Regions from separate parts of the Glutamicibacter sp. Je.9.36 genome, predicted to be linked through region 1. Evidence: riboswitches for the same ligand, from Rfam matches in the RefSeq annotation. Region 1 holds a riboswitch; each other region holds the start of a gene.

Region 1 (6,847 bases):
CGCCAAGCGCTGGACACTGTCCCGTTCGGGACCATGACTGCGGCACCCCGGGCTTCGATGACAGCGCAGAAACTTGGGTCAAGGCTCTCGCAGCGTACGCGCGCCGATCTGCTCTCGGCGGTCACTTCCTACCTTCGCCATTGCGGCCATTGGGAAGATGCCTCTGGGGAATTGGGCATCCACCGAAGTTCCCGCGCCACCTCATCACACGGGACCAGGAAGTGCTTGTCCCCGGATGTTTTGACTACATTTCAGGCTATTTTGCCCAAATTGGGACGCTAGGCCTCGCCGGAGCGCTTCTTGCTGGCTTTCACCAGCGCGCGGTCGACCTCATGAATGCCCAGGCAGAAGCCTGCGGACATGACCAGCGATTTGATAGTCAGTTCGGAAAGGTCATCGGCTACGTACACCAGCTGGATCGGTCCGGCCAGGACCAGCAGGACACCGGTCCACAGCACATACGCCCACGAGGTGCGCGCCTGCGCCATCACCGGGAAGCGTGCCCGTCGGCGAATTGTCCGCACGCCAATGGTGACAATGACGACGGCCAGAATCGCGGCGCCAATGAAGAAGAAATTGCGTTGGGTGCGGATCCAGGTCAAGGTGGTGCCAATAAGAACGCCGAAAAGTATCGAAGCCCACCAGCTGATACTGCGCAGTTGATCTTGCGCAGCGGTTGGTTCGCCTGTCCTCACGCCTCTCCCATCACTGATTGTCCCGAGCGCCCGGAACAACGCATCGTTCCTAGAATACGCGGTTCGTCTCCCCGCAGACGAACGCGCAGCCGCACTGCGCATGCCGTGCCATGGCAGCAAGTGCCGTGGCTTGGCGTCATGAGAGGATCAGCGTCCAGGTAACCACGGCAACCTCATCAGAATCGTTTTCCCAGCTATGCGGTTCACGCCCGGGGAAGGTGATCGTATCGCCTGCTTCGAGTTCTACGCGCTGATCAGGCAATACCAGGATGAATTTTCCAGCGATCACGTGCAGCACTTCCAGCTCGCAATCCACCGAATACAGTTCCGCTTCACCGGTGCCCTTGGGCGCAATCTCGGCTCGAATCATCTGCACCCGCTTCTCGCTGCGCGGCGTGACCAGCTGCTCCGTGATGCCGTCACCGCCCAGGGAAACACGGGGCGCCTGCTCCAGACGGACCAGTTTCGTTTCAGGAACCTCGAAGAGGGCACCGACCTCCATGCCCAGCACTTCGCACAACCGCAAAAGAGTCGAAACCGAAGGGCTGGTCAGGTCGCGCTCCACACGCGAGAGGAAACCCTTGGTCAGTCCGGATAGCTCGGCGACCTGGTCAATGGTCATACGCTGGGTCTGGCGCACCCCGCGCAGCCTCGCACCGATATTGATCGCAGCACCGGTTGGTTCAACTGGCAAGGTTTTCATCGTTTGGCTCCTCGACGTTTTCTGCAGCAACAACCGCAACCACTTTGGCTTCAAGGCCTGCGGGGCAAGTTTACCAATGGTAAACACACGGCGCCCTCTACCGCGAGGCTGCAGCGCTCACTAGACTCTGTCCATGGACAGCACCAAGGACAAGCTCTGCGGGTACCTGAACGACGCGCGCGAGAATGCGATCTACAAGGCAGAAGGCCTCGCCGAGCACCTGGCACGCACTCCGCTCACCCCCACGGGCACCCATATCCTGGGAGTACTGCACCATTTGGCGATCAATGAATACGAATATTTCGGCACCTGCCTCAAGCGCAGGGCCGATGACCGCTACGTTCGCGAATTCATTGCACCGCATGATCCCGACGCGGATTTCCTTCCGCCAGCAGATATGGATGCGCAACAGCTGATCGGCCTGTATCGGAAAGCCATCGCCTTCGCCGATGAAGCCATCAGCGACCTGCCCCTGGACTGCCCCGTAGAGGTACCGTGGTGGGGGCCAGCTGGCAAAACCACCTTGGATCACCTGCTCATCCATGCGCTCGCCGAGACCTCCCGGCATGCAGGGCATCTGGATATCATTCGCGAGCAGCTCGATGGCCGTGCTGGCTGGACCGCGCAACTGGATCTGCTGCCCGGCTACACCGCCGGGCAATGGGCCGAACAACGCGAGAAGCTGCAGCAACTGGCCAATGCCTTTGCCCCGGACAGCTGAGCCGCAGTCATATTACGCATTCGGACTTCACCGGGCCCTGCCGCCGGCGGTACCATCAGAAATGTTGCTTCACGAGACGCGGCGCCAAGCTCCGACTGGCCGCGCACCAACCCCAAGTTCATGGGTGGTTCGGATGAGGAAGCGGTCCGCGCATCAACAGGTGCACGGGCAAGAGCTCGCAAGAGAGTTGACCTCCATGGCATATCCGATTCTGCCCGTCATCGACCGCCAGACCGGCCAAGTGCAGTTCAAGGCCGAAGGGCGCTGGCGCACCCGCTACGTTGCAGATCCGCTCAGGCTTGAACGGCTCATTGCCCGTTGCGCCCGCAGGCCGACCTATGATCCGGCCACTTCTGAATTGCAGCTGGTGCTGCCGGTAGCCGGAGATCCAGCGGGCAAGCGAATTGCTTTTAGCCTTGCCAAATTCCCAAGTGCAGGAGCCCTGACTAAACTGGGTGGTTGATCCGATCCACGGGTTTCATTGGAAAATCCATGTTCCAGGAGAGTCATCGTCGCGATGCCACAGCACCCAGAAACCGAACCTACCAAAGCGCAGATCCAGCGATGGCGCAAGTATCTCGCTGATGAAGTCGCCGAAGGCTCCATCTACAGGGCCCTCGCGGAAAAGAAAACCGGGCAGGAACGGCAAATCCTGCTGGGCCTTGCAGAGGCGGAAGCCCGCCACGAATCCCACTGGCGCGTCCTGCTCGGCGAGCATTTCAAGGAAGTCCGCCCGTCGCTGCGACGCACCATGCTGCGTTTCCTGGCATTGCATTTCGGTTCGGTCTTCGTGCTGGCCATGGCCCAGCGCTCCGAAAGCAGTTCGCCCTACCGCGACGACAAGGACGCCACCGCGCAGATGGCGGCCGACGAACAGGTCCACGAAGAGGTCGTCCGGGCGCTGGCTACAGCAGGCCGTGCGCGTCTTTCGGGCAACTTCCGCGCTGCGGTCTTCGGCGCCAACGACGGGCTGGTTTCCAACCTGGCGTTGATCATGGGTATCGGTGCGACCGGTGTTTCAGCGACCTTCGTGCTGTTCTCCGGTGTTGCCGGTTTGCTGGCCGGCGCACTGTCCATGGCCGCTGGCGAATACGTCTCGGTGCGTTCCCAGCGCGAGCTGCTGACCGCCTCGCGACCAACCCAGGTCACGCTGACCGCCGCCCCGAACCTCGATCTGGACGCCAACGAGCTGGTGCTGATCTACAAGGCCCGCGGCATGAGCGATGAAGATGCAGCGCACCGGGCCGCAGAACGCATGGGCCTGTTCACCTGCGATTGCAACCCCGACTTCTCGCTGAACCCGGAAGGCCGCGGCGAAGAACTTGAGAAGGAGCACCAGGAACTGGGGTCGGCCACCGGCGCGGCGGCCACCTCGTTCATCCTTTTCGCTTCCGGCGCGGTCGTGCCGATCCTGCCTTATATCCTTGGGCTCTCCGGCATGACCGCGATCCTCGTCTCGGTAGTCCTGGTGGGCGTGGCCCTGATGATCACCGGAGGGATCGTGGGACTGCTTTCCGGGGCCTCCCCGCTCAAGCGCGGCCTGCGCCAGCTAGCCATCGGCTGGGGCGCAGCGGCCATCACCTACTGCTTGGGCCTGATCTTCGACGTCAGCATCGGATAGCAGCCTGCTGCGAATCGAATGCCGGTACAGCTTTGGCTGTACCGGCATTTTCCATGCCGTGCCCTAGCTGTTCTCCGGCCGCCGGGTACGCCGGCGCAGGGTTTGCATGCTCTGGATGAACTCCATCGCTTCTTCGGCGGTTTCCACCAGAGCAATCTTCTGTTCCATGACACGTTCCTTGGCCAGGGCCTGAAGCAGCGGCCAAGCAGGCAGATCCCTCGTCCAATAGTCCTTGCCGATCAGCACCATCGGCACCACGCGAGCACCGGTAGCGTAGTAGTTTTCGCAGGCATCCTGGAAGATTTCCTGCACCGTGCCAGCGGCCCCGGGCAGAACTACCAGCCCGCCGTTGGACTGCTCCAGCAGAATCGCTTCACGAATGGAATTGGTGAAGAACTTGGCAATCTGGGTGGCAAACAGATTCGGCGGCTCGTGGCCGTAGAACCAGGTTGGCACGCCCAGGGACTGCCGCTGGCTCGGGAAACGCTCCTTGACCATCAGCGCAGTTCTCGCCCAGCCGGTGCGCTGATGGATCGCATCTGGCGCTTCGGCCAGCATCTGCAATGCCGTAGCGACATCTTCTGGCCCGTAATCGGCCAGCCACGCACCGGCGTTGGCGGCTTCCATTGCGCCGGGGCCTCCACCGGTGGCAACCGCGTAGCCGGCCCGGGTAATCATGCGCCCAAGCTCCAAGGCTTGCGCATACTGCGCAGTGCCCCGGCTCATCGCATGCCCGCCCATCACCCCGATAATCGGGGTTTCCTTGAACGTGCCCTCGTACACCGCCGAGACCAGCGCCTGGCCAATGTGGTGATCATGCAGGGTTTTTGCCAGCGCATTGCTATCGCTGTCGGAATTCACCGCTGCATGCTGCTGGGAGTACGCGTAGATCTTCGCATCAGGCACATGCTCGTAGGTCTGCGTCCGGATCCCCGAGTACAACTCATGCGGCGAATACAAGCCGCGAGCCACCGTCTCGAAGGGAAGCTCCTCCCCCGAGCTCATGCACAGCCCGCCAGTGGCTTGCACGATCTGCGCTCCTTGCGCGGAATACTGGCAATCGATGAATAGCGCTTCGGAAAGATCCAAGGATTCCAGCACGGTATCCCGTTCGCGCAGATCAACACGGTGCACTCGCCAGCCTTTTCCGCGTGCGCGGTGGGAAGCCAGCGCTTCAGCTGCGAGACGGTCGAATTCAACGAGCGTCGTTATGTTCACTGCGCGTGCTGGAAGGTAGGGCCACACTTGGGACATGCGTCAACGCTACGTCATAGATAGTGATTATTCACAGAAAGGCCCTTCAACTTTCGCGAAGGCCCGGAACGTGAAACGATGAGAGGATGATTGAATCTGTTCCACCAACCATTGATGCCCGCCACTTATTGGCTTTTCTGGGCAACGTTCCTTTCTTCTATGGAAAGAACCTGGCTGCAGAAGCAAATTCCGTGGTTGACGTGGAATTCGACGAGAGCACCCACCAGATCGAAGGCACCGTCACCGATTCTGGCGAAGAATATTCTCCGATGATCCAGGTCCTCATGGACGGTGGAGAGTGGAAGATCGAATCGTGCGAGTGCACCTGCGACGCACCGGGCATCTGCTCGCACATCGCGGCACTGGCTATTGTCTCCAACAAGATCGCTTCCCAGCCGCGCGCCGTGCCTGCCCGGGAAGAGAAGCCGAACACAGTTTGGTCGCAGCAAATCGATTCATGGTTTGAAGAGTCCGAACCGGGCCCGGCCGATGGCCTGCTTGGTTCGCAGCACGATCCGGTAGTGCCGATGGCGCTTCAGTTCCTGCTCTTCGATTCGAAGGACGCTACCCAGCAGCAACAGTGGATGCCGACCGGAACCATCCCGCACCCGACCCGCAATAAGCGCTTCCGCTTGGGAGTGCGCCCAATGGTTCGCAACACCGAAGGCCGTTGGGTTCGTGGCCAGCTTCGCTGGACCACCCTGGGCTTCAAGACCTACGGCTGGAACCTGCTGCGCGCGCAGCACCACTGGTTTACCCGCTTTGCCTCCATGGCGCGCAGCGACAGCCAGCTGCAGTTCAAGGTGGATGAAGACTGGCTGTTCCTGGACGAGTACGCTTCCGAGCTGCTCTGGCCGCTGCTTGACCAAGCTGATGAGCTGGGAATTCCGCTGATCACGACCCGATCCGAGCAGCGCGTGCGCATCGTTGCTCCAGCAAGCTTCAGCATGCAGGCCTCCCTGGATGAGCAACGGCTGCAATTGGACGGTGTCCTGCACATTGCAAACCAGGATCTCATTCTCGATCCGGAGGCACCAAGCGGTGTCATCGCCGAGCATGGTTTCTATGCCCAGTTGGCTCAGCCTGATGAGATTTGGCTCGCGCCAAGTGTTGAGCCGATTCCTGACGCGCACCGCCGCTGGTATGTTGACCGCCGTCCGGTCACCGTGCCTCGGCCGGAGATCAACGATTTCTTTGAATCCTCCTACCCGCGCTTGGCCCGCCGTTTCGAGCTGCGTAGCGTTAGCGACGAGCTGGAATTGCCTGCTTTGAAACCGCCCTATGTGCAGGCGACCGTGGTCTACAAGCGCGAATTCAACGAGAATAACGAACCGAACGACACCGCCGCGCTGGACTTCCAGATCCTCTACCCGGGGATCCCTGGCGACCAGGAAGTGTATGACCTTGAGGCTGAGGAACTGCTTCAGGCCGCAGTGCATGAAGTTTTCCTGGTTCATGAAGAAAGCGGCAATCCCAACTTGTCGCCGAAGTTCTACGCCCGCGATGACACCATCGATTTCGTCACCGAGATCCTCCCCGCGCTGGAACGCATTCCTGAAGTCAAGCTGGTTGAGAAGGGTACCCGGCCGAAATTCCGTCAGCTGCGTGAACTTCCTCAGCTGAAGATCAATGCCGTGAATCATGAACGGACCGACTGGCTGGACCTTGGCTTGCTCATCACCGTGGGCAACCACGAGGTTCCTTTCTCGCAGATCGTCGAGGCCATGAGCAATGGCCAGATGAAGCTGCGCCTGCCGGATAACACGTGGTTCTCGTTGAACCACCCCATGTTCGCCAAGCTCAAGGCGCTCGTTGACGAGGCGCAGGCAATGAATGACAAGCCGAAGGAGGGA
Region 2 (6,847 bases), on a different contig from region 1:
GTTCCCCTGGCTTGCACCTGCAGCAGTGCCAGTCGCTGAACAACGGTGTCGATCGGCGTCCAGTCAAAATCGAGGACGGGAGGCTTGTGCCCGTCCTCGAAAGAAAATTGCCAACCACTCATGCGGGACATCTTCGCATTCAAGACGTTCTGCGGGCAACACTGCACGGATAAAACCTGCGGGCCCAGCATCGGCAAAGAATGCTGGACCCGCAAGATCAAGGAATCTACTTTGATGCACCAATCGCCCACACGCGCGGAAGCTCGGTGCCATTAACCGCCAGGTCGCCAATCAACCTCGCCTTGAACACCCAGGGGTTGTGGTTGCCGGCGGTACGGGCATTGCGCCAGTGCCGGTCCAGGTTCTTGGTAACGCTCGTGGCGCTGGCGGCCAGCGCATCGAAAGCGTGGGTGATTGCGTTGAGGACCAATGGCGTGAGCACCACCTGCGCCTGGGCGCTGGCCAGCTCTGCCGCATCGTTGGCTGCTTCGTCCTCTTCCCCGGTCACCTCGCCGGTGTGCAGCGCCTGCGCAGTTTCGTAGGCACCCTGCAATGCCGTCGACACTCGTTCCACCGTTGCCGCGGCAGCGAAGGCCGCCGCGGAGACCTCGCCGATCACCTGCAGCAGCTGCGGGTCTTCGGCCGCCACATTGGCCGCGGCATGGCTGAAGGTCCGCTTGCGCGCCTTCAGCTCAGCGGCGAAGTCACGCTCGGCTGCTTTGGCGGATCCGGCCAAGACAGCGAGCAGCACCTGCTGGTAGAAAGCGGTCTGGTACTTGAAACGCGTATCGAAGTCGATGAGGTCTTCTTCGGCGACAATCGCGTCGGTGAAGGTGGAGGTGCCGGTACCCGTGGTGCGCTGGCCGAAGCCATCCCAGTCATCGGCCAGCTCGACGCCGGGCTGGTGGCGGTTGACTGCGGCGATCACGCGCTTTCCGGTGTCGGTGCGCTCTGCGTAGGTATCGAGCCAGTCGGCGAAGATCGAGCCGGTGGAGTAGTACTTGGTGCCGTTGATCTTGAATCCGCCCTCGCCGTCCGGGGTGACCTTGGTGATCACGTCCCCGACCTTGACGGTGCCGACCTCGGTCCAGGAGTTGCCCACCAGTTCTCCCGCCACGAAGCGGGCCAGCCACTTGTCGCGCCCCGGGCCGGGGGCCGCAACCAGACGGTCCTCGACGAAGGCGAAGTGCGCGCGCAGCGCTTGGGCAATATTGGAATCCGCCGCCGCGAGATCCACGAAGAGCTCGAAGAGTTCGGGCAGCGTAGCACCGGCACCTCCGTGCGATTCCGGGACCCGAACCGCACCAAAGCCGGCAGCGGCCAGGTCCGCGACCTGCTGGTAGGGCAATTCGCCGGTGCGGTCGCGTTCGGCTGCGCCCTGCGCAATGCGCGCGAAGAGCGGTGCGAAGCGGTTTTTGAGTCCTGCGAGTCGATTGCCAGTTGCAATTACAGTCATCGTTCAGTCCAATCCGGGAGAAGTTTTCTTAGGTGTACAGCGAGAGCGGCTGGGATTCTCCGCGCAGGAAGTAGGCGCCGACCTCGATCTTCTTGTAGTCCACTGGGTCGTGCAGCGAATGGGTGCGCACATTGCGCCAGTACAGGTCCAGGCCCACCGAGTTCGCAGTTGAAGATGAACCGGTCACCTCGAAGATCCGGTTCGCCACATCCACTCCCACCTCAGTGGAGACCACCTTGGCTTCAGCAATTTCCACGGCCAGCGCCGCTCGCTCGGGCTGGGTGACATCCCCGGCCTTCGAGAGCAGGGCGTCGAATTTCCGGCCCAGCTTCTCGGTCAGCGCCGCCACCGCTGCGGTGCGGGCTTTGAGCTCTCCGACGGTGCGCTGGAAGATCGGGTCCTGCGAGTAGGTCTCTGCCTGCGAGAACAGCCAGGCGTTCTTGCGGCCCAGCAAGATCTGCTTGCCGCGCGCCAGCGCTCCCTGGGCGATGCCCAGGTAGAAGTTGGCGAAGGCCAGCTGGATCCCGGGGGTGAGCAGGGTGGAGACCGGTTCATCGGTGACGAATCCCAGCAAGTCCCTTGCTTCGAGCCGCACGTTGTGGAACTTCAAGGAATTCGACGCGCTCAGCCGCTGTCCCAGGTAGTCCCAGTCGTCAACGATTTCCAAGCCATCGATATCGCGTGGCAGAACCAAGGCGAGAATCTGCCCGTCGTATTCTCCGCCCTGGACCAGCGCGTTGATGACGATGACCTCGCCAACACCGGAACCCGTGGAGAATCGCTTGGCTCCATTCAGCCGGTAGCCGTCCCCTTCGGCGCTCAGCGTCAAATCCGGATCAACTGGATTCACCGAATCGCCCCAGAGCCAGCCACCTTCCACGGTGCGCTGCCACCATGCCCCTTGCGCTTCTGCCGGGGCGTAGAACGCAATGCCGGACTGGTTGATGTAGTGGTAAGCCAGCAACTGCGAGATGGATCCATCAGCTGCGGCCAGTATGCGGACCGCTTCGAAGGCCGTTTCCCAATGGGCTCCGGCTCCGCCGAATTCTGCAGGCACCAGGAGATTGAGCAACCCGGCTTCGCGCAGCAGCTGCACTTCGGCGAAAGGCTGGGCGTTCTTGCGGTCGCGGTCGAGCGCGTCAGCCGCCAGCTGGCCAGCTACTTGCTGGGCGACGTCGCGCCAATGAGCCAGTTCAGCTTCATCAGCAGTGCCGGTGTAGGGCACGCGCGGCAATTGGGTATCCAGTACAGTCATCTTCGTTCTCCTCTTGGGCTATGGATTCCGAAGGATGCAGAAAATCTGCGGATCCATCGAACCTGGCGTTAGCACTACCTGCGGAGTGCAGGCTTGCTGCGGCGTCTCGGAGCCAGGTCTCTCAGCCGCTCTGGATGGGTTGTGCTCCGAGTCAAGCATTGCTGGCAGGTCCTCGGGAAGGGCGCTGTCATGCGGAGGAACAGCAGGACAAAATACGTCATCTTCGCGCCTTCGCCCTGCCGGAAAACGGGCGGATAAGACGTCATATGACCTTCGCATGACGCAATTGGCATGCTGGAACTGGATTTCAAGAGCGTTCCCCTAGGCATCGATTGGGAACACAGCGTGGGTCAGGGAACTTCGCTGCGACCGCATAGGATGGCCATTCAAGATCAATCGGCAGAAGAGGCGGCAAGTGGATCCAGCAGGCGTGATTGCCTTCATGTTCGGGTTGCTGAGCATAACGCTGGTCGCAGCGTTCCTCGCCCCGATGGCACGGGACCGGAAGCTCGCTCGCAATACGGCGATCGGCATCAAGACCCGACACACCTTGGCCAGCGATGATGCCTGGTTCGCCGGGCATCAGCAGGCTGCGCCCCTGCTTGCCGTGGCTTCCTGGGCCGGTTGGGCGGCATTGGCCAGCGCAGCAGTTCTCTGCCTGCTGGGCCAATTCGGTTTCGCCTTCGCCGCGACCGGAGCCGGCTACCTGGCTGCCATCGCATTGCTGGTGATCTCGACTGCCACAGCGAATAAGGCCGCGCGGAGCATCCAGGCGGCAGGCCTGGGCTAATCCAGCACTGCTTAAAGAAACGGATCGCACCATCTGCCGATGGCGCGATCCGTTTCTTTCTGGAAAGCGTGCTGCTACAGCAGTACGGCTCCCAGCACCAATACTGTCAAGAACGCCGCGGTGCCCTGGATGGCGGTAGCCACGCTCAAGGTCTTGTACGCGGTAATCACCGGAATGCGGCTGAGCTGCGAGACAACCCAGAAGTAGGAGTCGTTGGCGTGCGAGACAACCATCGCACCGGCGCCAACAGCCAATACGGACAGCACCATGCCCAGCTCCGAATCCAAGCCCAGGGAGCCGAGCATCGGAGCGACCAGCGCGGAAGTGGTCACCATTGAGACGGTCGACGAGCCCTGGGCGGACTTCAGCGCAGCGGCGATCAGGAATGGCACAGCCAGGCCCAGTCCCAGCCCGCTGAGCGAATCCGAAAGAATCGTGGTCAAATCCGAAGCGGCCAGGACCGCGCCGAAGCCGGCGCCGGCACCGGTGATCAGCAAGATCGGAGCAGCGGTGCGTACAGCTTCATTCATCTGCTCATTGAAGACCGCCAGTTTGCTGCTACCGCGCAAAAGGAAGGTCGCGGAGATCAAGCCGAAGATCAGCGCAATAACCGGCGTCCCCAAGAAGGAAAGGATTTCCAGGGCAACGCCTTCGCCCATCGGGTGCGAGGGCAGCTTCGCAATGGATGCGGCGCAGATCAGTACCAGCGGGACCAGGATCGGCATGAAGGCCAGCGCCGGGCTGGGCAATTTTCCGAAGCTTGCACGCAGCTGCTCATAGTCGAGTTCGGAGATGTCGTTGTCGTCACCGCTTGGCACCGGGGTCCATTTGGACTTGTTGAAGCGGCTGGCGTAGGCCAAGCCGGCAAGGGCCGAGATGGCCGCAACGGGCAATCCGACAGCGATGATCAAGCCCAGGTTATCGGCAATGCCGATGCTTTCGGCTGCGGCCAGCGGGCCCGGAGTTGGAGGCACCATGGTGTGGGTCGCGTACAGGCCGGTCATCAGGGCGATGGAAGTTGCCAGCCCAGAGACCCCGGTACGCAGGGTGATGGCTTTGCGCAGCGAGTTGAGCACCACGTATCCCGAGTCGCAGAAGACCGGAATGGAAACGATGTAGCCGATAATCGATAGCGTCAGGTTGGGGAACCGGGTACCCAGGACCTTGATCAGCGCATCTGCCATGGAGATCGCGGCGCCGGATTTCTCCAGGATGACACCGATCATTGTTCCGAACAGGATCACCAGTCCGATATTTCCCATGGTGCTGCCGAAAGCCGTGGTGACCGTCGAAGCCACGTCGGCCAGCGGAATCCGGTAGGCGAAGGCCGCCAGGATAGCGGCGCCAACGAGGGCGAGGAATGGGCTGATCTTCAAGCGTGCTGTGACCATCACGATGGCCACAACAAGGATCAGCAGAACTAGCAGTTCGTACACGGCGGGTTGGCTCCTTTGCCAATATCGGTAGTTCAATGCGCCCAGCCCGCAATGGCTGACCGGGTGGACCAGCCCTATCGGCAAAGCCGCTCAAGGCTTTGCCCGTTGGGCTAGATGCCACCGTGCCACCCCGGGTTTCGGGCGCGAAGATCGATCATCCTGCCAATACTAGGAAAAGTGACCCCGAATACCTATGGGCACACGACCACATTTGCCTGGGTTCGAAAGAGCCAATGTGTGCAAACATCCCACCCTTCCCAGCCCCGGCGCCAGCTCCCCTCGTTTCCAGGGCCTAGAAAACATGCAGCTGGCCCAAGGCCACTCTCGCGTAGATGGCATGCTGGAGTTTCAGGGACTCGCTGGACCGCCGAATATCGACGCCGCTGACCTGGCTTATCCGCTCAAGTCTTTGCACCAAGGTATTGCGGTGAATATGCAGATCCGTGGCCGCTTGGCTCATCGAAGCAGCTGTCGCAACGACCAGCAGGGTTCTGGCTTGTTCCTCATTGAGCTGCATCGCTGGAGCAGCTGCATATTCCAGGCTGCGGGCTGGGGTGCGGGCGATAGCCACAGCAATTTCCCGGCTCCACATGCGGCGCCGCGCGTGGGATGGCACGAGTGCCGGATAGCCCACCAATACGCGCAGCACTTCGGTTTCGGCCATGAGATCCTCGGCCTTTTCGACAGGCGCGGAGACCAGGAAACGTTCCTGGTCCATGCGCTCGGGAGCGAAAGCTGGCTCGCTGGCAGCGCAAAGCCTCCAGTACGCGCCGGAAAGGCTAATCCATGACGTGCGGTGATGTTCCTTCGCCGGATCTTCGAGCGACGGATCCCCCACGCTTCGGGGCAGCCAAGCTTCAATGCATTTCGGCCCGCGCAAACCATGCGCTGCCAGCGAGCGGTCGATCACTTCAGGCGCAACGCGACCGGCGATCAGCGCAGAAATAATGTCGCGGGCTTCGGTCTCGCGCCGCGCGCTGCGAGAGTGCTCGCGTTCCTGGGCGAAGAGCAATTGAACGGTCAATGCAATCAGGCCGGCCAGCGGTTCCACCTCGTGGGGAGCTCCGGTCACGCCCACAACGCCGCAGAGCTGGTCGTTCAACACCAGCGGCACATTGACCCCTGGCTGGGTTCCGGCCGAGCCGTCGGCCTGGCTGACACGGATGATGTTGTTGCGGCGGATCGCCTCTGCGCTGCCGTCGTGGTGGGTACCGATACGCGCAGCATCCGTAGAAGCAATGATGACTCCGTGAGCATTCATGATGTTCACATTGCGGTTGATGGTCGGCGCAATCGTGTCGACGACTTTCTGCGCCAACGCGCTAGCCAGCCGGGGTTGCTCCTTTTCGCTCATGAGCTCATCCTATCGGCCCGGGACTGCGCAAAGCAGTCCCGGAATAGAACATTGCCGCTAGTCGAGCTTGACGGTGACCGACTTCAGCGAGGTGTAGGCCTCGATGCCTTCACGGCCATTTTCCGCGCCCCACCCCGACTGCTTGAATCCGCCGAACGGCATGTTCGCATCCATGCCGGCACCGGTATTCACCCTGACGTTGCCGGCCTGGATTTTCTTGGCGAAGGTCAACGCGCGGGAAATGTCCTGGGTGAAGATCACCGAATTGAGACCGTAGTCGGTGTCGTTGGCCCGGCGCAGCACCTCAGCCAGCGAATCCTCGTCGCCGAAGGTGCTCACCGAGAGCACCGGCCCGAAGATCTCATCCTTGGCGATGGACATGTCCGGACTGACATTTTTCAGCACGGTCGGCTGCACGAAGAATCCTTCTTCGCCTTCGGCCAAGCCGCCGGCAACGAGTTCCGCGCCATCAGCGATGCCCGCCTCGATATACCCCAGCACGCGCTCGCGCTGCACCTGGGAGATCAGGGGGCCCAGCTGGGTTCCTTCTGCCAGG
Region 3 (6,847 bases), on a different contig from region 1:
GCCACCGGACGCTCGCCCCATTTCTCGTCGGCAATGCCGATGACGGCCAGATCCAGCACCTCCGGGTGCGAGGCCAGCGCCTGCTCCACCTCGATGGTGGAGATGTTCTCGCCGCCGGAAATGATGATGTCCTTGGCCCGGTCGCGCACCTGGATGTAGCCATCCGGGTGCATGACGCCCAGATCGCCGGTGTGGAACCAGCCGCCATGGAAAGCTTGGGTAGTGGCCGCTTCATCGCGGTAGTAGCCGATCATGACGTTATTGCCGCGCAGCACGATTTCGCCCATGGTCTGTCCATCCGCCGGGACATCGTTCATGTTCTCGTCAACAATGCGTGCAGACTCGGCGGTAATCATGCCAACGCCTTGGCGGGCGAGCTTCGCGGCCCGGTCCGGGCCATCGAGGGCATCCCACTCATCCTGGTACTCGCACACCGTGTACGGTCCGTATACCTCGGTGAGGCCATATACATGGACTACCTCGATACCCAGCTTCTGCAGCTTGGAGATGATTGCCGGGGACGGGGGAGCGCCTGCGGTGGTGATGCGCAGTGGCGCATCGAGCTGGTGGGCGCGGGTGGAGTCGGCGATGATGGAGCAGACGGTCGGAGCGCCGCACAAGTGGGTGGTTCCAAGATCCTCGATGGCATCCCAAACGGAATCTTCGCGCACGCCGCGCAGGCACAGGTGCGTTCCTCCCGCTGCGGTGACGGCCCATGGAGTGCACCAGCCGTTGCAGTGGAACATCGGCAGGGTCCACAAGTAGCGGGTCTTGGCCGTGAAGCCCTGGTGGTGCGCTTCGCCCAACGAGTTCAGGTAGCTGCCGCGGTGCGAGTAGAGCACGCCCTTCGGCTTGCCGGTGGTGCCCGAAGTGTAATTGAGAGTGATCGGAGCCCGCTCGTCGGCGATGGCGTAGGGAAGTCTTTCATCCGAGGCTTGTGCGATTAGCTCGTCCAAGGTGGCGTCCACGGGCACGTCCGGACGTTCTCCGGCGTACTGGTCATCGGTGATCTCGATGAGCGCCTCCAGCGTTGGGTTCTCGCGGCGCAGGGTCTTCGTGTTCTCCAGCAGCTCTGTGTCGGCAAGCATCAGCTTGGCAGCAGAATGATCAATGATGTATTGCAGCTCGTGGGCCGAGAGTCGGGTGTTCAGGGCAACGAGGACTGCGCCTGCCAGCGGTACGGCGTAATGCGCCATGAGCATTTCGGGAGTATTCGGTGCCAGCACGGCCACGCGGTCGCCCGGCTCAATGCGAGCCTTCAGCGCCTGGGCAAAGCGGTGCACCCGTGCTTCGAATTCTTCATAGGAGAAGCTGCGAGTTCCATGGATGACGGCGATCTTCTTCGGATAGGCCTCGGCTGTGCGTTCCAAGAAGCGCAGTGGGGTCAATTCTGAATGGTTGGCCTGAATCTCTACCATGGTGTGGCTATTCCTCAATCGTCATCGATGGTTACGGAGAACAATAAGCAGGAGTGTGACTCAATGCACTCCATGACCAATAGTGGCATGAACCTCAGCGTCATGCCGGGAAACCAAGTTTCATTACGGTGGGCGGTAGGGAATTCGCGCCAGGGCCCCGAGCCCAGGTGAGGCGTTAGTGTTCTGCCGAATCAAGAGCGGCGGAAGCCTGCTGCGATCATGGGGGTCGAGGCGTTCAAGAAGCGCGGCGCATGGCGAATAAAAGACTGCCCAAGGACTTCCAACGGGGCCTTGGATCGAATATTGCGTCGAATATTGCGATTTGCGAAGTGAAATGTTTGACGGCTGTTCGTCATGAGCCATATCGTTTTAAACAGAATCAAGAGCATCAGCTATAAGCCCTGGCTTGCTGATCGGCAACCCTCTCAACGGTAGTGGGGTGCTCCAGGTGAGGATTCGGTTCCACACAAAATGTGCTGGAACAAGTACCGCACACGGCGCGGAACTTCAGCCCAAGCGGCTTCGAGTAACGAGAAGCCAATGCTTGCAGGCTACTGCGCGGTGGGCAAGACCCAAAGGAATCGAGCCATGTCATTGAATCTTGAACTTGACCCGTTGACCCTGCGCAAGGTTTTCGCTCAGCATCCATCAGGGGTAGCCGCCCTCTGTGCAGAACTGGATGGCGTGAAGACCGGAATTGTCGCTTCATCGTTTACCGTGGGAGTTTCCCTCGAACCTGCACTGGTGATGTTCGCCGTGCAGAAGTCCTCGAACACTTGGCCAAAGCTGCGCGAAGCTGGCCGCATCGGCGTCTCAGTGCTGAGTGAACGCAATGATGGTGTCTGCGCTCAGATTGCGTCGAAGAATGGCGACCGGTTCCGCGGAATCGATACCTATTCCTCGGATCAGGGCGCGCTCTTCGTCAACGACTCAACGTTGTGGCTGGAGACTTCGATCTACAACGAGGTCGAAGCGGGGGATCACTGGGTAGTCCTGATGGAAGTCCACGGGCACCGCACCTCCGAGCACTCGCCACAGATCTTCCATGATTCGCGGTTCCATTCGCTGCCGATTCCTGAGCTCGTATAAGCGCTCCGCATTTTCCAAAGCTCCGGCCAGATCAAAACATCGATCTGGCCGGAGCTTTTTGAATTCCGGTTAGGCGGGTTGAGCCGTTCCCCGCAGCCCTCGACACCGGCAATGCCCAGCCGCCCCAGGCATTTGGCGATAACCTCGTCATCAAAGTATCTGTCGCGAGAAACCTTGAACTCGCCATATCCGCCACCCGCCTGGGCCGTCGAACAGAACCGCGCAGGTAGCTCATGGATCCTCGCTGCACGCTGGACCAGAGCGGCAGCGAATTGCCGGCAACCCTCGGATGGGGTTTCCGAGCCATGCAAAGGCTGCGCATCACAAATGAAATCGGCGCTTTATGGGGTCTTCACTGGCGCGCGTCGCGGACGCGAAGTGGCGAGAGTGCGCCGGCAGCCCAGTCGCTGATTCAGGTTCGCCCGCCGAGTCGTTGCACACATTAAGTTATCCACCGCCCCCGAACGCAGAAACCCTCGGCGATTGTGGACTACTGGAAGATCCGGCCTTGCTGGCGAATTTAATCCGCGATGACTTAGGGTTTTGTAAATTCAACAGTATCCACAAGGTTATCCACAAAACTGTGGACAAGACGTGGACAAATGTGTACAAAGGGTGAAAAACCCCGGGAACTGGGCGATTAAGGGTGTTGATAACCTTGGGCCGGTTGGCGTGAGCTTCAATGAATTAAGTTTCTGTCCACAGGTGTGCGAATACAAACAACCAAGTCAACAGATATTAATGATACGTAGAGTGGGGTAATCCACAGAGTTCTCCCCAGACTGTGAACAGGGAACTCCACAGGTAGAGGAGTGTTATCCACATATTCTGTGGATAATGAGGTTTACGCCTGTTAATAACAGCCCTAGTGTTGGGTTCGGGAGAGAAATATCCACAGGCGCCTGACATCCAAATGTCCGTATCGACTGACACGATGAAGCGTTGCCATGAGGCAAGGATAATTTTTCCCAGCGGGTCAATAGGGGATGGAAGTGTCTGCAATGAGTGCTGAGCCGGTTTACGAAGGACGAGATTCCGACGCAGGGCGCAAGCCGCCACAGGATATCGAGGCCGAGATGTCGGTCCTCGGTGGCATGATGCTCTCCAAGGACGCCATTGCTGACGTCGTTGAATCCATTCGCGGCACCGACTTCTACCGTCCCTCCCACGAATCGATTTACGAGGCGATTGTCGACCTCTACGGTCGTGGCGAACCAGCCGATGCGGTCACCGTAGCCGACTTGCTGACCAAGCGCGGCGAAATCTCGCGCATTGGTGGCGCCGCCTACCTTCACAATCTCATCCAGCAGGTTCCAACTGCAGCCAACGCCGGGTACTACGCAGAAATCGTGCGCGAACGCGCCGTGCTGCGCCGATTGGTTGACGCCGGAACGCGCATTGTCCAGATGGGCTACTCGCCAGACGGTGAAGTTGACGCAATCGTCAACGAAGCCCAGGCAGAGGTCTACAAGGTCGCCGAGAACCGCAGCAGTGAAGACTACGTGCGCCTTTCGGACATCATCGAAGACACCGTTGATGAAATCGAGAACGCGGCCAACGCGGGCGATGGCATTACCGGTGTGCCCACCGGATTCTACGAATTCGACGAGCTGACCCAGGGCCTGAAGGGCGGCCAGATGATCATCATCGCCGCCCGTCCTGCAGTGGGCAAGTCAACCTTCGCGCTGGACTTCGCCCGTTCTGCTGCCATCAAGCACAATATGGCCACCGTGTTCTTCTCCTTGGAAATGGGCCGCAATGAAATTGCGATGCGCCTGCTCTCGGCCGAAGCATCCATCCAGCTCCAGGATCTGCGCAAGGGCTCGGTGGAAGACGCGCAGTGGACCAAGATCGCCACGACCATGGGCCGGCTGAACGAAGCCCCGTTGTTCATTGATGATTCGCCGAACATGTCCATGATGGAAATCCGTGCCAAGTGCCGTCGCCTCAAGCAGCGCAACGAGCTGCGCATGATCATCCTGGACTACCTGCAGCTGATGAGCTCGGGCAAGCGTGTGGAATCGCGCCAGCAGGAAGTTTCCGAGTTCTCGCGTAATCTCAAGCTGCTCGCCAAGGAACTCGACGTTCCGTTGATTGCGCTGTCGCAGCTGAACCGTGGTTCCGAGCAGCGTACCGACAAGAAGCCAATGGTTTCGGACCTGCGCGAATCGGGCTCGATTGAGCAGGACGCCGACATGGTGATCTTGCTGCACCGTGATGACGTCTACGACAAGGAAAACCGTCCAGGCGAAGCTGACGTGATTATCGCGAAGCACCGTGCCGGTCCGACCAAGACCATCACCGTGGCCTTCCAGGGCCACTACTCGCGCTTCAACAACATGTCCACCGAGGGTTAGTCCCAGTCAGAACTCATATGGCACCTACTAAGCCAGCGAATTGCTGGCTATAGTGGGTGCCATGTTCGCTTCGATGCAGGCTTTGCTGTGGGGCACTGTGGCCGGCTCGGCCCTGCTGCTGGGATCCGGCGCGGCCTGGTGGCTGAAGATCCCCAGGATCTGGGTCAGCGCCATCATGGCCTTCGGTGCCGGGGTCCTGATCAGCGCACTGGCCTTCGAGCTGGTGCTCGAAGCCTATGAAACCGGCGGCCTCGTTGCGACGATGGGCGGCGTGATCGTGGGCGCTGCCTTGTATTTCGGCGCGAACCGGCTGCTGGCCTGGAGAACCTCAAAGCGGCAGGCGCAGCGCGCAGGAGAGCAGGAATCATCGGGAACCGCGCTCGCGGTCGGTGCACTCATCGACGGCATTCCCGAGTCCGTGGCCCTTGGACTTTCCGTGGTCGCCACCGCGAGCATTAATCCGGCGATGCTCATCGCCATATTCATCTCCAATGTCCCCGAGGGACTGGCGAGTACCGCACAGATGAAAGCGTCCGGGCGCAAGGGGTCCTCGATCGTTTTGCTCTGGGGATCGATAGCCATTTCCTGCGGCATCGCTGCCTTCCTCGGAGCGCTGCTGCTGGAATCCATGCCCGGTGAAGTGCTGGCCTTCGCCACCGCGGTCGCTGCCGGAGGCATCTTGACGATGATCGCCGACACCATGATCCCGGAAGCCTACAAGGTGGAGCACGACTACACCGGGTTGCTGGTGACCTCGGGCTTCCTGGCGGCCTTCAGCCTGCACGTGATCGGCGGCTAGGGGAAACCTGAGATCATGGATGCATGCCCCTGAACCGCAGCAGCCAATCAGCCGAGCGCGCCGAGTCCACGATCTATGCTCCGCAGTATCTTGCCACCACCCTTGGCATGTTCGTGCTCGTCTTCCTGGTCGCTTTCGAATCCATGGCCGTGACCACGGTAATGCCACTGGTCAGCGAGCTGCTGGAGGGCGAACGCTACTTCGCCCTGGCCTTTGCCGCGCCGATCGCCAGCGGGATGCTGGGGATGGTTGCCGCCGGAGAAGTCACCGACCGGTGGGGGCCCAAGCACCCGCTGTCCATCGCCGTGGCCGTTTTCTGCATTGGGCTGCTGATCTGCGGTTCAGCCGAGAACATGCAGGTCCTGATTGCCGGGCGCATCTTGCAGGGAATTGGCGGTGGCGCGATCACCGTCGCCATCTACGTGCTCATTGCCCGCGCGTATCCTGCGCATCTGCATTCCAAGATCTTCGCCCTGTTCGCTACCGCCTGGGTGGTCCCGGCGATGATCGGCCCCTGGCTGGCCGGCTTGATGGCCGTGCACCTCGGTTGGCGCTGGGTGTTCTCCGGCGTGGCGGTGCTGGTGGTTCTCGCGTTCTGCGGGATCGTGCCGGCGTTGAAGTCGCTGAGCTCCCAGCGCAATCCGGACCTGGGGTCGATTTCCACGAAGCGGCTGATGCTTGCCGGCCTGACTGGACTGGCTGTCATCTGCATGAACTTGCTCGGCAATGCGCAGGGCAGCTGGTCCCTTCTAGGACTGGTCTTGGCATTGGCGGTAGCCCTTGCAGCAATTCGCCCGTTGCTGCCCAAGGGCACGTTCAGCTTGGCCAAGGGGCTGCCGTCCACCATCATGACCCGCATCTTCGTGGCCGGGGCCTTCTTCGGCGTAGAAGTCTATCTGCCGTACCTGCTGCGCGAGGATTACCAGCTGGGTCCCGACCGGGCGGGCCTGATCCTGACAGCTTCGGCATTGTGCTGGTCGGTGGGTTCATGGCTGCAAGGAAAGCTGGGGGATAAGGTGGAATCCTCCACCTGCATCACCGTGGGTGCGATCGCCGGCAGCGTAGCGATTTCAACCGCATTGGCCACCGCGATCTTCCATCCGCCGGTCCTCGTGCTGGTCTGCGGATGGGCCGTGGGCGGCTTCGGCATGGGGATGATCTTCCCGCGGCAAAACGTGAACATG

What was found. Region 1 has a riboswitch for S-adenosylmethionine ahead of AAZQ98_RS15910 (hypothetical protein). Riboswitches for the same ligand answer to the same signal wherever they lie in the genome.
Region 2: linked by a shared signal. The riboswitch ahead of AAZQ98_RS03035 (acyl-CoA dehydrogenase family protein) and the one ahead of AAZQ98_RS15910 (hypothetical protein) in region 1 are both predicted to bind S-adenosylmethionine.
Region 3: linked by a shared signal. The riboswitch ahead of AAZQ98_RS03685 (flavin reductase family protein) and the one ahead of AAZQ98_RS15910 (hypothetical protein) in region 1 are both predicted to bind S-adenosylmethionine.

Annotation. Positions count from the first base shown of each region.
Region 1 covers NZ_JBCPSN010000007.1:41,303-48,149, reverse strand. Annotated here, with positions in the region: gene AAZQ98_RS15925 (hypothetical protein) at 279-695, opposite strand; gene AAZQ98_RS15920 (helix-turn-helix domain-containing protein) at 832-1,398, opposite strand; gene AAZQ98_RS15915 (DinB family protein) at 1,532-2,119, shown strand; SAM riboswitch class IV at 2,187-2,300, shown strand; gene AAZQ98_RS15910 (hypothetical protein) at 2,316-2,582, shown strand; gene AAZQ98_RS15905 (VIT1/CCC1 transporter family protein) at 2,637-3,740, shown strand; gene AAZQ98_RS15900 (LOG family protein) at 3,804-4,994, opposite strand; gene AAZQ98_RS15895 (SNF2-related protein) at 5,081-6,847, shown strand, end outside.
Region 2 covers NZ_JBCPSN010000001.1:645,694-652,540, forward strand. Annotated here, with positions in the region: gene AAZQ98_RS03025 (hypothetical protein) at 1-131, opposite strand, end outside; gene AAZQ98_RS03030 (acyl-CoA dehydrogenase family protein) at 227-1,456, opposite strand; gene AAZQ98_RS03035 (acyl-CoA dehydrogenase family protein) at 1,485-2,711, opposite strand; SAM riboswitch class I at 2,762-2,852, opposite strand; gene AAZQ98_RS03040 (SdpI family protein) at 3,127-3,501, shown strand; gene AAZQ98_RS03045 (GntP family permease) at 3,576-4,937, opposite strand; gene AAZQ98_RS03050 (CdaR family transcriptional regulator) at 5,230-6,291, opposite strand; gene AAZQ98_RS03055 (aldehyde dehydrogenase family protein) at 6,349-6,847, opposite strand, start outside.
Region 3 covers NZ_JBCPSN010000001.1:790,377-797,223, reverse strand. Annotated here, with positions in the region: gene AAZQ98_RS03690 (long-chain-fatty-acid--CoA ligase) at 1-1,418, opposite strand, end outside; SAM riboswitch class IV at 1,796-1,912, shown strand; gene AAZQ98_RS03685 (flavin reductase family protein) at 2,007-2,507, shown strand; gene dnaB (replicative DNA helicase) at 3,509-4,864, shown strand; gene AAZQ98_RS03675 (ZIP family metal transporter) at 4,926-5,663, shown strand; gene AAZQ98_RS03670 (MFS transporter) at 5,687-6,847, shown strand, end outside.